Regions from separate parts of the Priestia sp. TGN 0903 genome, predicted to be linked through region 1. Evidence: a T-box and tRNA genes for the amino acid it is inferred to sense, from the RefSeq annotation. Region 1 holds a T-box; the other holds one or more tRNA genes.
What was found. A T-box is a leader RNA that pairs with one kind of tRNA and senses whether it is charged. The one in region 1 lies ahead of ACRPLY_RS18265 (valine--tRNA ligase), so its partner is inferred to be a tRNA-Val.
Positions count from the first base shown of each region.

Region 1 (4,429 bases):
GCACGAATGTTACGAACAGCACGGATAATATCTACAAGTAAACGCATATCGTTAGCAGCTTCTTTATCCGAAAGCTCAGCGCGTACTTCCGGCCATTTAGCTACTGTAATTGATTCACCTTCATGCGGCAAGCTTTGCCAAATTTCTTCAGTAATAAACGGCATGAATGGATGTAAAAGTCGCATTGTGTTATCAAGTACATAAGCTAAAATTGAGCGAGTGGTCTTTTTAGCTGCTTCATCTTCTCCGTAAAGAGGAAGTTTAGCCATTTCAATGTACCAATCGCAGAAGTCATCCCAAATAAAGTTATAAAGAATGCGTCCAACTTCACCAAATTCATATTTGTCAGCTAATTTTGTTACGTGCTCAATCGTTTCATTTAAGCGCGTTAAAATCCATTTATCCGCAACTGACTTTTCGCCTGATAAATCAAGCTCTTCAAATGTGATGCCGTCCATGTTCATTAATGCAAAACGAGAAGCATTCCAAATTTTATTTGCAAAGTTCCACGTCGCTTCGACTTTTTCAAAGCTGAAGCGTAAATCTTGTCCCGGTGAGCTTCCTGTAGATAAGAAATAGCGAAGAGAATCTGCACCGTATTTCTCAATTACTTCCATTGGATCTACGCCGTTACCAAGTGATTTACTCATCTTACGACCTTCAGCATCTCGTACAAGACCGTGAATAAGTACATCGTCAAACGGACGTTTACCCGTAAATTCAAGACCTTGGAAAATCATACGAGATACCCAGAAGAAAATAATGTCGTAGCCCGTTACAAGCACATTTGTTGGGTAGTAGCGTTTGAAATCAGCTGCATCCACATCCGGCCAGCCCATTGTTGAGAACGGCCATAGCGCTGAACTGAACCATGTGTCTAATACATCTGAATCCTGTTCCCAGTTTTCGATATCTGCTGGAGCCTCATGATCTACGTATACTTCTCCAGTTTCTTTATGATACCAAGCTGGAATGCGATGTCCCCACCAAAGCTGACGCGAAATACACCAGTCGCGAATATTTTCCATCCAGTGTAAGTAGGTCTTTTCAAAACGATCAGGCACAAAGTTTACTTTTTCTTCTTGTTTTTGAAGATCTACTGCTTTATCTGCTAACGGCTGCATTTTTACAAACCACTGAGTTGATAAATAAGGTTCAACAACGGCACCGCTTCGTTCACTGTGACCTACTGAATGCATGTGGTCTTCAATGTTGAACAATACGCCGTCTTCTTGAAGGTCTTTAACAATTTGCTTACGGCAAGCAAAACGATCCATTCCTTCATATTTACCTGCTTTGTCATTCATCGTGCCGTCTTGATTCATCACTAAAATACGCTCTAAATTATGACGGTTTCCAATTTCAAAATCGTTCGGGTCATGAGCAGGCGTAATTTTTACCGCACCAGAACCGAATTCCATATCTACATAATCATCGCCTACGATTGGAATTTCACGACCTACAATCGGAAGGACAACCTTTTTGCCGATTAAGTGCTTATAGCGATCATCTTCAGGGTGAACAGCTACAGCCGTATCTCCTAGCATTGTTTCAGGACGAGTTGTTGCGATTTCAATATGTCCAGAACCATCTGCCAACGGATAGCGCATATGATAAAACGCACCTTGTACATCTTTGTAAATAACCTCGATGTCTGAAAGAGCTGTTTTTGTAGCTGGATCCCAGTTGATAATATATTCTCCGCGATAGATTAACCCTTTTTTGTAAAGCGTTACGAATACTTCGCGCACTGCTTTAGAAAGGCCTTCATCAAGCGTGAAGCGCTCGCGTGAATAGTCTAAGCCAAGTCCTAGCTTCGACCACTGCTGGCGAATAAAGCTTGCATATTCTTCTTTCCATTTCCACGTTTCGGCTACAAAATTTTCGCGGCCTAGATCGTAGCGGCTTTTCCCTTCGCTGCGAAGCTTTTCTTCTACTTTTGCCTGCGTTGCAATCCCCGCATGGTCCATGCCGGGAAGCCATAAAACGTCATAGCCTTGCATGCGCTTCATACGCGTTAAGATGTCTTGTAACGTTGTATCCCAAGCGTGGCCTAAATGCAGCTTGCCCGTTACGTTTGGGGGTGGAATTACAATTGTATATGGCTCTTTTTCAGGGTCATTTGTTGCTTCAAAAAACTTCCCGTCTAACCAATACTGATAACGATTTTCTTCAACGGCTTTTGGATCATACTTCGTTGGAAGAGTCACTTCTTTTTCAGACATAATGTATACCTCCATAATATAAAGTTTCAGTCTTTAGAAACTGTGTAAAGCTTTTATAAACATAAAAAAACTCCTTTCCTAATAAAAGGACGAAAGGAGTTGATTTCGCGGTACCACCTTTTTTTATAGACGTATCCCGTTTGATAAGCCTATACACTTCATTTCATAACGGTTGATTAACCGGCTTTTTCTACTGAGCTATGCAGCTGTTCAAAAAAGCTACTCATAGGCGACATTCCGAGTGCACATTCTTAAGAAATCTCACAGCAGCTGATTTCTCTCTCTGAAAGACGAACATCCCGTACTCTTCCTATTCACTGTATTTATGTATGAATTTCTCTTAATTATACTATATGAAAAAATGTTGAATCGTCAATAATCTTCTCCATTTTTTTATGATTATATTCATAATTTTTTTGTTCTGCTCTTTATTTTTTCATTCACTCGCTAATTTTGGAAATAAAATGAAAAGTCCGCTCAAAAAAATGGCACCATTTCTTTCTTTTTTCATATACTTACTTTAACCTGGGCACGTGGATTGAAAGGGGCATGTACAAATGAAGAAACGAATAAATGTAAATTCGTATCAGCTGCAGCGGTGGCTCAAAACAGCAGGAGCGGCTTGTGGACAGTTTATTGTTCCTTTAACAATTTTTCAAGGTATACGTACACTATTCTTCCCCACAACCTTTGATGTACTGTTGTTGGCACTTCTTGCCATACTAGCGGTTGCTTTATATTCGGACTGGATTTAAAAACCCAAGCGCTATTCGTTCGCTTGGGCTTGTGCAGCTGCTTCCGCTGCCATTTTTTTTTGCTGATCTACTTCAAATATTTTAATATTGAGCTGTTCAATGTTTTTCGTCAGCCAGTATGCTCGAATAAATGACTGCATATGTTCAAGCTCCGTTTTACTTTCTTTATGCTGCCTATATTGAACGATACACTGATACAAGGGTTCTGGAAACGCTAAATAACTGTGCAAAAGCAGTCTTTCCTCTTCTCTGAGAGCAAAATGTTTTTCATACGTACTAAACCACTCATAGCTGTCATAGGTAGTTACTGGGTACGTGCGAAGAGTACGGAAATAAAATGAGACCAAATCATAAATCGGTGAAGCATCTTTTGCATGTTCAAAGTTAATAAAAAAACCATTTCCCCGTTCGTCATAGATAAAATGTTTAGCCGATAGCTTTCCATGAGACGTAACCAGCCGGATCTTTTCCTTTTCTTCCATTTCATCGTTCCACTGATCGAGCTTTCCAAAACCAAACTCAAGAGCTCTTGTCATTTCATAATAAAATGTACAGTAATGCAATTCAAACGGGGACATATACACTTTCTTCTCGCATTCTACTACGTACTGCTTCAGCTCTTCCTGACGTTTTTCCCACGTTTCTTTCATCGATGTATAATGATTTTCTATATCTTCTTTTTTTACTTCTACTTCCTGCGCCGAAGCGCCGTGAAGCTTAGCAAGCTCTTGAAATAATTTATGATATCGAATATCACGCTCTTCGGTTGGGTTATTTGGGAGCCACGGCATTAAGTAATACGAGCCGCTTTCATCTGAAACAATGGGCTGAGAACGCTTCGTTTGATAAATAGGGACAAAGCCCATCCACCCTTTTTGATACACGTTCTGCAACTTTTGAATGAAGTTCTGATTTCGCTCTTGATGATTCGCCATTTCTTTAAGCGCAAATACGCCAGTTTTTGTATAGACTTTTTTTACTTTTCCGTAGTCTTCGATAAAGTCAACATCTAAGTCATATTCTTTTAACAATACTTTGTAGTCTGCTACTGTCCGCTGCATCTATATTCTCCTTCCTCGTAAAAAATAAAGAAAACAGTTAAGACATTATATGCGTCAAAACTGTTTTCTTTCCGACTTTAACGAACGGGAATATTTAAGATGCTTCCTTCTTCCAGCTCATATTCATCTCCTAAATTATTCACTCGTAAAATGTTTTGTACATTCGTATTATAGCGGTTTGCTATCGTATCAAGCGAATCTCCGTCTTGAACAATACAAAGCTTCCACGTTGAAAAAGCTTCTTCTTCCCGCGAAAAGAGCTTTGTTAAATAAAGGGCGTTTTCATTTCGGCCGCTTTCATTTTCTTCTTTCCGAAATTCAACAATAATCTTTTCCTTTTCTTGCTCAGCCTCTTGTTGAACGTCAGCATACGTATTTAATTCACTAG
Region 1 covers NZ_JBOZGL010000005.1:146,055-150,483, forward strand. Annotated here, with positions in the region: gene ACRPLY_RS18265 (valine--tRNA ligase) at 1-2,225, opposite strand, end outside; T-box leader at 2,308-2,552, opposite strand; gene ACRPLY_RS18270 (hypothetical protein) at 2,783-2,980, shown strand; gene ysxE (spore coat protein YsxE) at 2,992-4,041, opposite strand; gene spoVID (stage VI sporulation protein D) at 4,119-4,429, opposite strand, start outside.

Region 2 (4,429 bases), on a different contig from region 1:
TCTACTTTAATGATAGGATATTAAATAAAGAAAACACATGTATAAATGAAGGAAATAATACTTGTTCTGTTATCAACTTGAATAAAGATTTTATTTATTATATTCATTTTGAAAGGAAAGGTTTGTATGGATCAAATCGATGTACAATTATTGTCTATTTTGCAAAGAGACGGGCGTATGACGATTAGTGATTTATCAAAAAAGCTGGCTCTTAGCCGTCCAAGCGTATCAGAAAGGCTGCAGCGCCTTCAGGAACGAGGAGTGATACAGCGTTTCAGCGCTACGGTGTCTCCGAAAGCTTTAGGGAGAGATACACAGCTGTTTATTCAAGTAAGCGAATTAAAAAGAAAACCAGAGGAATTTGAAGACTTTATTGAGCAAAATGAAGATGTGCTTGAATGTCATCGCGTAACGGGACCGGTTTCTTATTTTATCAAAGCAGCCGTGTCTGGAATGGATGGACTTAGAATGCTCGTGGATGAACTGATTCCTTATGGAAATGTGAATACCTCAATTATTTTAAAGTCGCCTGTAGAAAACAGGATGATTACTCCTATACAAAAACCGACCCCATAAGAGGCCGGTTTTTTGTGTAAGGACATATTAATAAAACCCTTTAATAATATAAAAATGATTTTGCAAAATATCAGGAACTTCTTCTTCTGAAACGTTTCTTTTCGTCTTTTTTCCGCTGTCTGTTACAGTTAGTGTTTCACCAGAGAGGGTAATTCGCCCTGTAGGTGTTGCGATCGTAACAAGGCGTTTGTGTACAAACGGAGAATCAGCTGACGTTTGATTGAACTCACACATGGGAGTAAAGTCTGTCAGTTTCTTAGGAAGCGTAGACACACGGTACAGCGTTTTCCATACATCATCTTCCCATCGCTGCAAATCATACATATGCTCAGCAACGTTTGTCATACGATAAGAGCCGCTTACATCTCTTACTACTTCGCCATTTAAAGGCATTGGCTTGCGAACAGAATCTCCAAATCCAACGTCTACGATATAAGACTGATTTTTAACTGTCACAAGGTTTGTAGCGTGACTTCCTTCAATGGTCCACGTGCCATCGGGTTTTTTGACGGTAGCTGAAACGTACGAGACTTCATAACCGCTTTCTTTTAACAGCCAGCCAAATAAACCGTTTAATTCGTAGCAAAATCCTCCGCGCAAATTTACAATTACTTTTTGAAAGATCCGTTCTAAATCAATGATAATAGGAGTTTGAGACAAAACGTCTAAGTTCTCAAACGGAACATGAAGCATATGCTTGTTCTGTAAAGCAGCTAAGTTTTCATACGTTGGACTATCCGGTTTCTTAGCTAAAAACCGACTAAAATAATAATTAATATTCATCAAATACACCTCTTAGTGAATCATTTCTCTTTGTCTTTAAGCTTAGCAGAATATTCATGTAACAGCGTTTTTTTAATGGTTTCTTTGGAAGCAAATTCTTTCAATCTCAGCTTTTTGTTCTTTACTGACTTCTCTTAAAGGATTAGTGGCTAGAAAACATAGTGGACAGACAAAATCAAAATAAAATTCAGCGTGTGCTTTCATCCCGTCATGCTCCTTTATGGCATGTTTTTAGTTTATCAAAAGTAAAGACGGTTCTTCCAACTTGGGGACTGTGGAAAAATAGTTGACAAAATTGGATAACTCTTTCTATAATATAGTCAATACATATCACGAGCGATTAGTTCAGTGGGAGAATACATCCTTGACAGGGATGGGGTCGGGGGTTCGAATCCCTCATCGCTCATACCAAAGCCGTTTTCTTATTAATAAGAGAGCGGCTTTTCTCTTTGGCTTAACAAACCAATGCTATATTAAATCTTGAGCGCGCATAGAAGAATTAAAGTATAATGAAACATAGTGCATCAGGTCATGATAAAGATAATCACTAATTTAAAATAAATGAGGGTACAAAATGAATCAAAGAAGTTTTAGTCAATATGGTCTTAGTGACAAGGTAGCTAAGGCGCTTTCTAGCCTGCAATACAATCATCCTACGGAAGTACAAAGTAAGGTGCTTCCCATTGCGCTAGAAGAAAGAGATGTGGTCGTGAAGTCTCAAACAGGAAGTGGAAAAACGGCTTCCTTCGGCATTCCACTGTGTGAATTAGTTAACTGGGAAGAAAATAAGCCCCAAGCCTTAGTGTTAACACCTACACGAGAGCTGGCTGCGCAGGTAAAAGAAGATATTACAAATATCGGCCGTTTTAAGCGAATTAAAGCAGCAGCTGTTTACGGAAAATCACCGTTTGCAAAGCAAAAAGTAGAATTAAAGCAAAAAACACATATTGTTGTAGGTACGCCTGGACGAGTGCTTGATCATATAGAAAAAGAAACGCTGGCATTAGAGAAAATTCGTTATTTGGTTATTGATGAAGCAGATGAAATGCTAAATATGGGTTTTATTGACCAAGTGGAAGCGATTATTCAACATCTTCCTAGTGAGCGTGTAACGATGCTTTTCTCGGCTACGCTTCCGGAAGATATTGAAGAACTGTCTCGCAAATATATGAAGAAGCCGGTTGATGTTGAAATCAAAGCGAACGGATTAACAACAAGCACGATTGACCATTCTGTTATAACAGTACAAAATGAACGTAAATTTGAACTGCTGAAAGACGTAACTACAGTAGAAAATCCGGACAGCTGCATCATTTTTTGCCGCACGCAAGAGCAGGTAAATACGCTGTTAGATGATTTAGATGATCTTGGATATCCTTGTGATAAAATTCATGGGGCAATGGTGCAAGAAGACCGTTTTGAGGTTATGAATGATTTCAAAAAAGGGAAATTCCGCTATTTAGTAGCAACAGATGTAGCTGCGAGAGGAATTGATATTGATAATATCACGCACGTTATTAACTATGACCTTCCGTTGGAAAAAGAAAGCTACGTTCACCGTACGGGAAGAACGGGACGTGCCGGTAAAAAAGGGAAGGCTATCACATTTGTAACGCCTTATGAAGAGAGAATGCTATCGGAAATTGAAGAATATATTGGTTTTTCGATTCCAGTATCTACTCCTCCTTCTAAAGAAGAAGTACAGCAGGCAGCATTCGCTTTTAATGAAAAAATTAATGAGCGTCCAGAAGTTAAAAAAGATAAAAGCGAGTCATTAAATAAAGACATTATGAAGCTGTATTTTAACGGAGGAAAGAAAAAGAAAATTCGAGCGGTCGATTTTGTAGGAACAATCGCAAAATTAGACGGAGTAACCGCAGACGATATTGGAATTATTACGATTCAAGAAAATGTCTCGTATGTAGAGATTCTGAATGGAAAAGGTCCCAAAGTGTTGCAAGCAATGAAAAACAAAACAATTAAAGGAAAGAAATTAAAAGTTCATAAAGCGATTAAATAATAAAGGGAAGTCCATCTTTTTAAAGATGGGCTTTATTTATACAGCCAATAAAGGAGTTGAGAGTATGAAGTACATAAAAGAAGCGTGTGTAGAAGGGTATGAGCAGGCAAAAAAAGCGGAAAAGCTAGGAGCAGACCGCATTGAATTGTGTGACAATCTCAGTCAAGGAGGCACTACGCCAAGTTACGGCACCATTCAACATGCAAGTGAACATCTTGATACAGATATCAACGTGATTATTCGCCCAAGAAGCGGGAACTTTGTATATTCGGAAGCAGAATTTCAAATTATGAAAAAAGACGTTAAAGCATGTAAAGACCTTGGAGTAAACGGAGTAGTATTCGGCATATTAACAGAAAAAAATGAAATCGATCACGGACGCACTAAAGAATTAATAGCAGAAGCTCGTCCTTTAAGCGTTACGTTTCATATGGCATTTGATGAGATTAATGATAAATACAAAGCCATTGATATACTTAGTGAAATGGGAGCAGACCGCATTTTGACCAAAGGTGGGAAAGGGTCTGCTTTGCAAAACTTGCAGGTGATCCGAGAACTGATCACATACGCCAATGACCGTCTTATTATTTTGCCCGGCGGAGGAATTCATGAAGGCAACGCAGATCGGGTTATAAAAGACACACAGGCGACTGAATTACACGGAACAAAAATTGTAGGAGATTTATCGGGTTAAATAAAAAGAGGCTGGGACAAAAGTATGTTAGTCAAAGTGAAAAACGAACCACTAATCAACATGTTTGATTGGTGGTTCGTTTTTTTGTGATGGTAAATATAGTTTTATGTGTTTCGTTCCTTCTAGCAGGTGATTGGAGGGCAAGGCGAAGACTCCTGCGGGAACAGCGGAATAGATGAGACCCCGCAGGAGCACAAGCGACGAGGAGGCTCAGCGCCCGCCCGCGGAAAGCGAAGCCTTGCACGGAAATCAACTGCGGTGTCATAAGCAGTCCAGCTCATCTATCTCACTTGTTCATCTTTAGGTTGGATTCATTTCGTTATGTCTCAACCTCTTTTATTTTGATGTGTTTTCTT
Region 2 covers NZ_JBOZGL010000011.1:15,046-19,474, forward strand. Annotated here, with positions in the region: gene ACRPLY_RS24205 (Lrp/AsnC family transcriptional regulator) at 127-576, shown strand; gene ACRPLY_RS24210 (arylamine N-acetyltransferase family protein) at 604-1,359, opposite strand; gene ACRPLY_RS24215 (DsbA family protein) at 1,432-1,563, opposite strand; tRNA gene ACRPLY_RS24220 (tRNA-Val) at 1,694-1,765, shown strand; gene ACRPLY_RS24225 (DEAD/DEAH box helicase) at 1,934-3,379, shown strand; gene ACRPLY_RS24230 (copper homeostasis protein CutC) at 3,444-4,073, shown strand; gene ACRPLY_RS24235 (hypothetical protein) at 4,203-4,340, shown strand; gene ACRPLY_RS24240 (amino acid permease) at 4,410-4,429, opposite strand, start outside.
Region 2: it encodes a tRNA-Val, which carries the amino acid that the T-box ahead of ACRPLY_RS18265 (valine--tRNA ligase) is inferred to sense. The anticodon was not compared.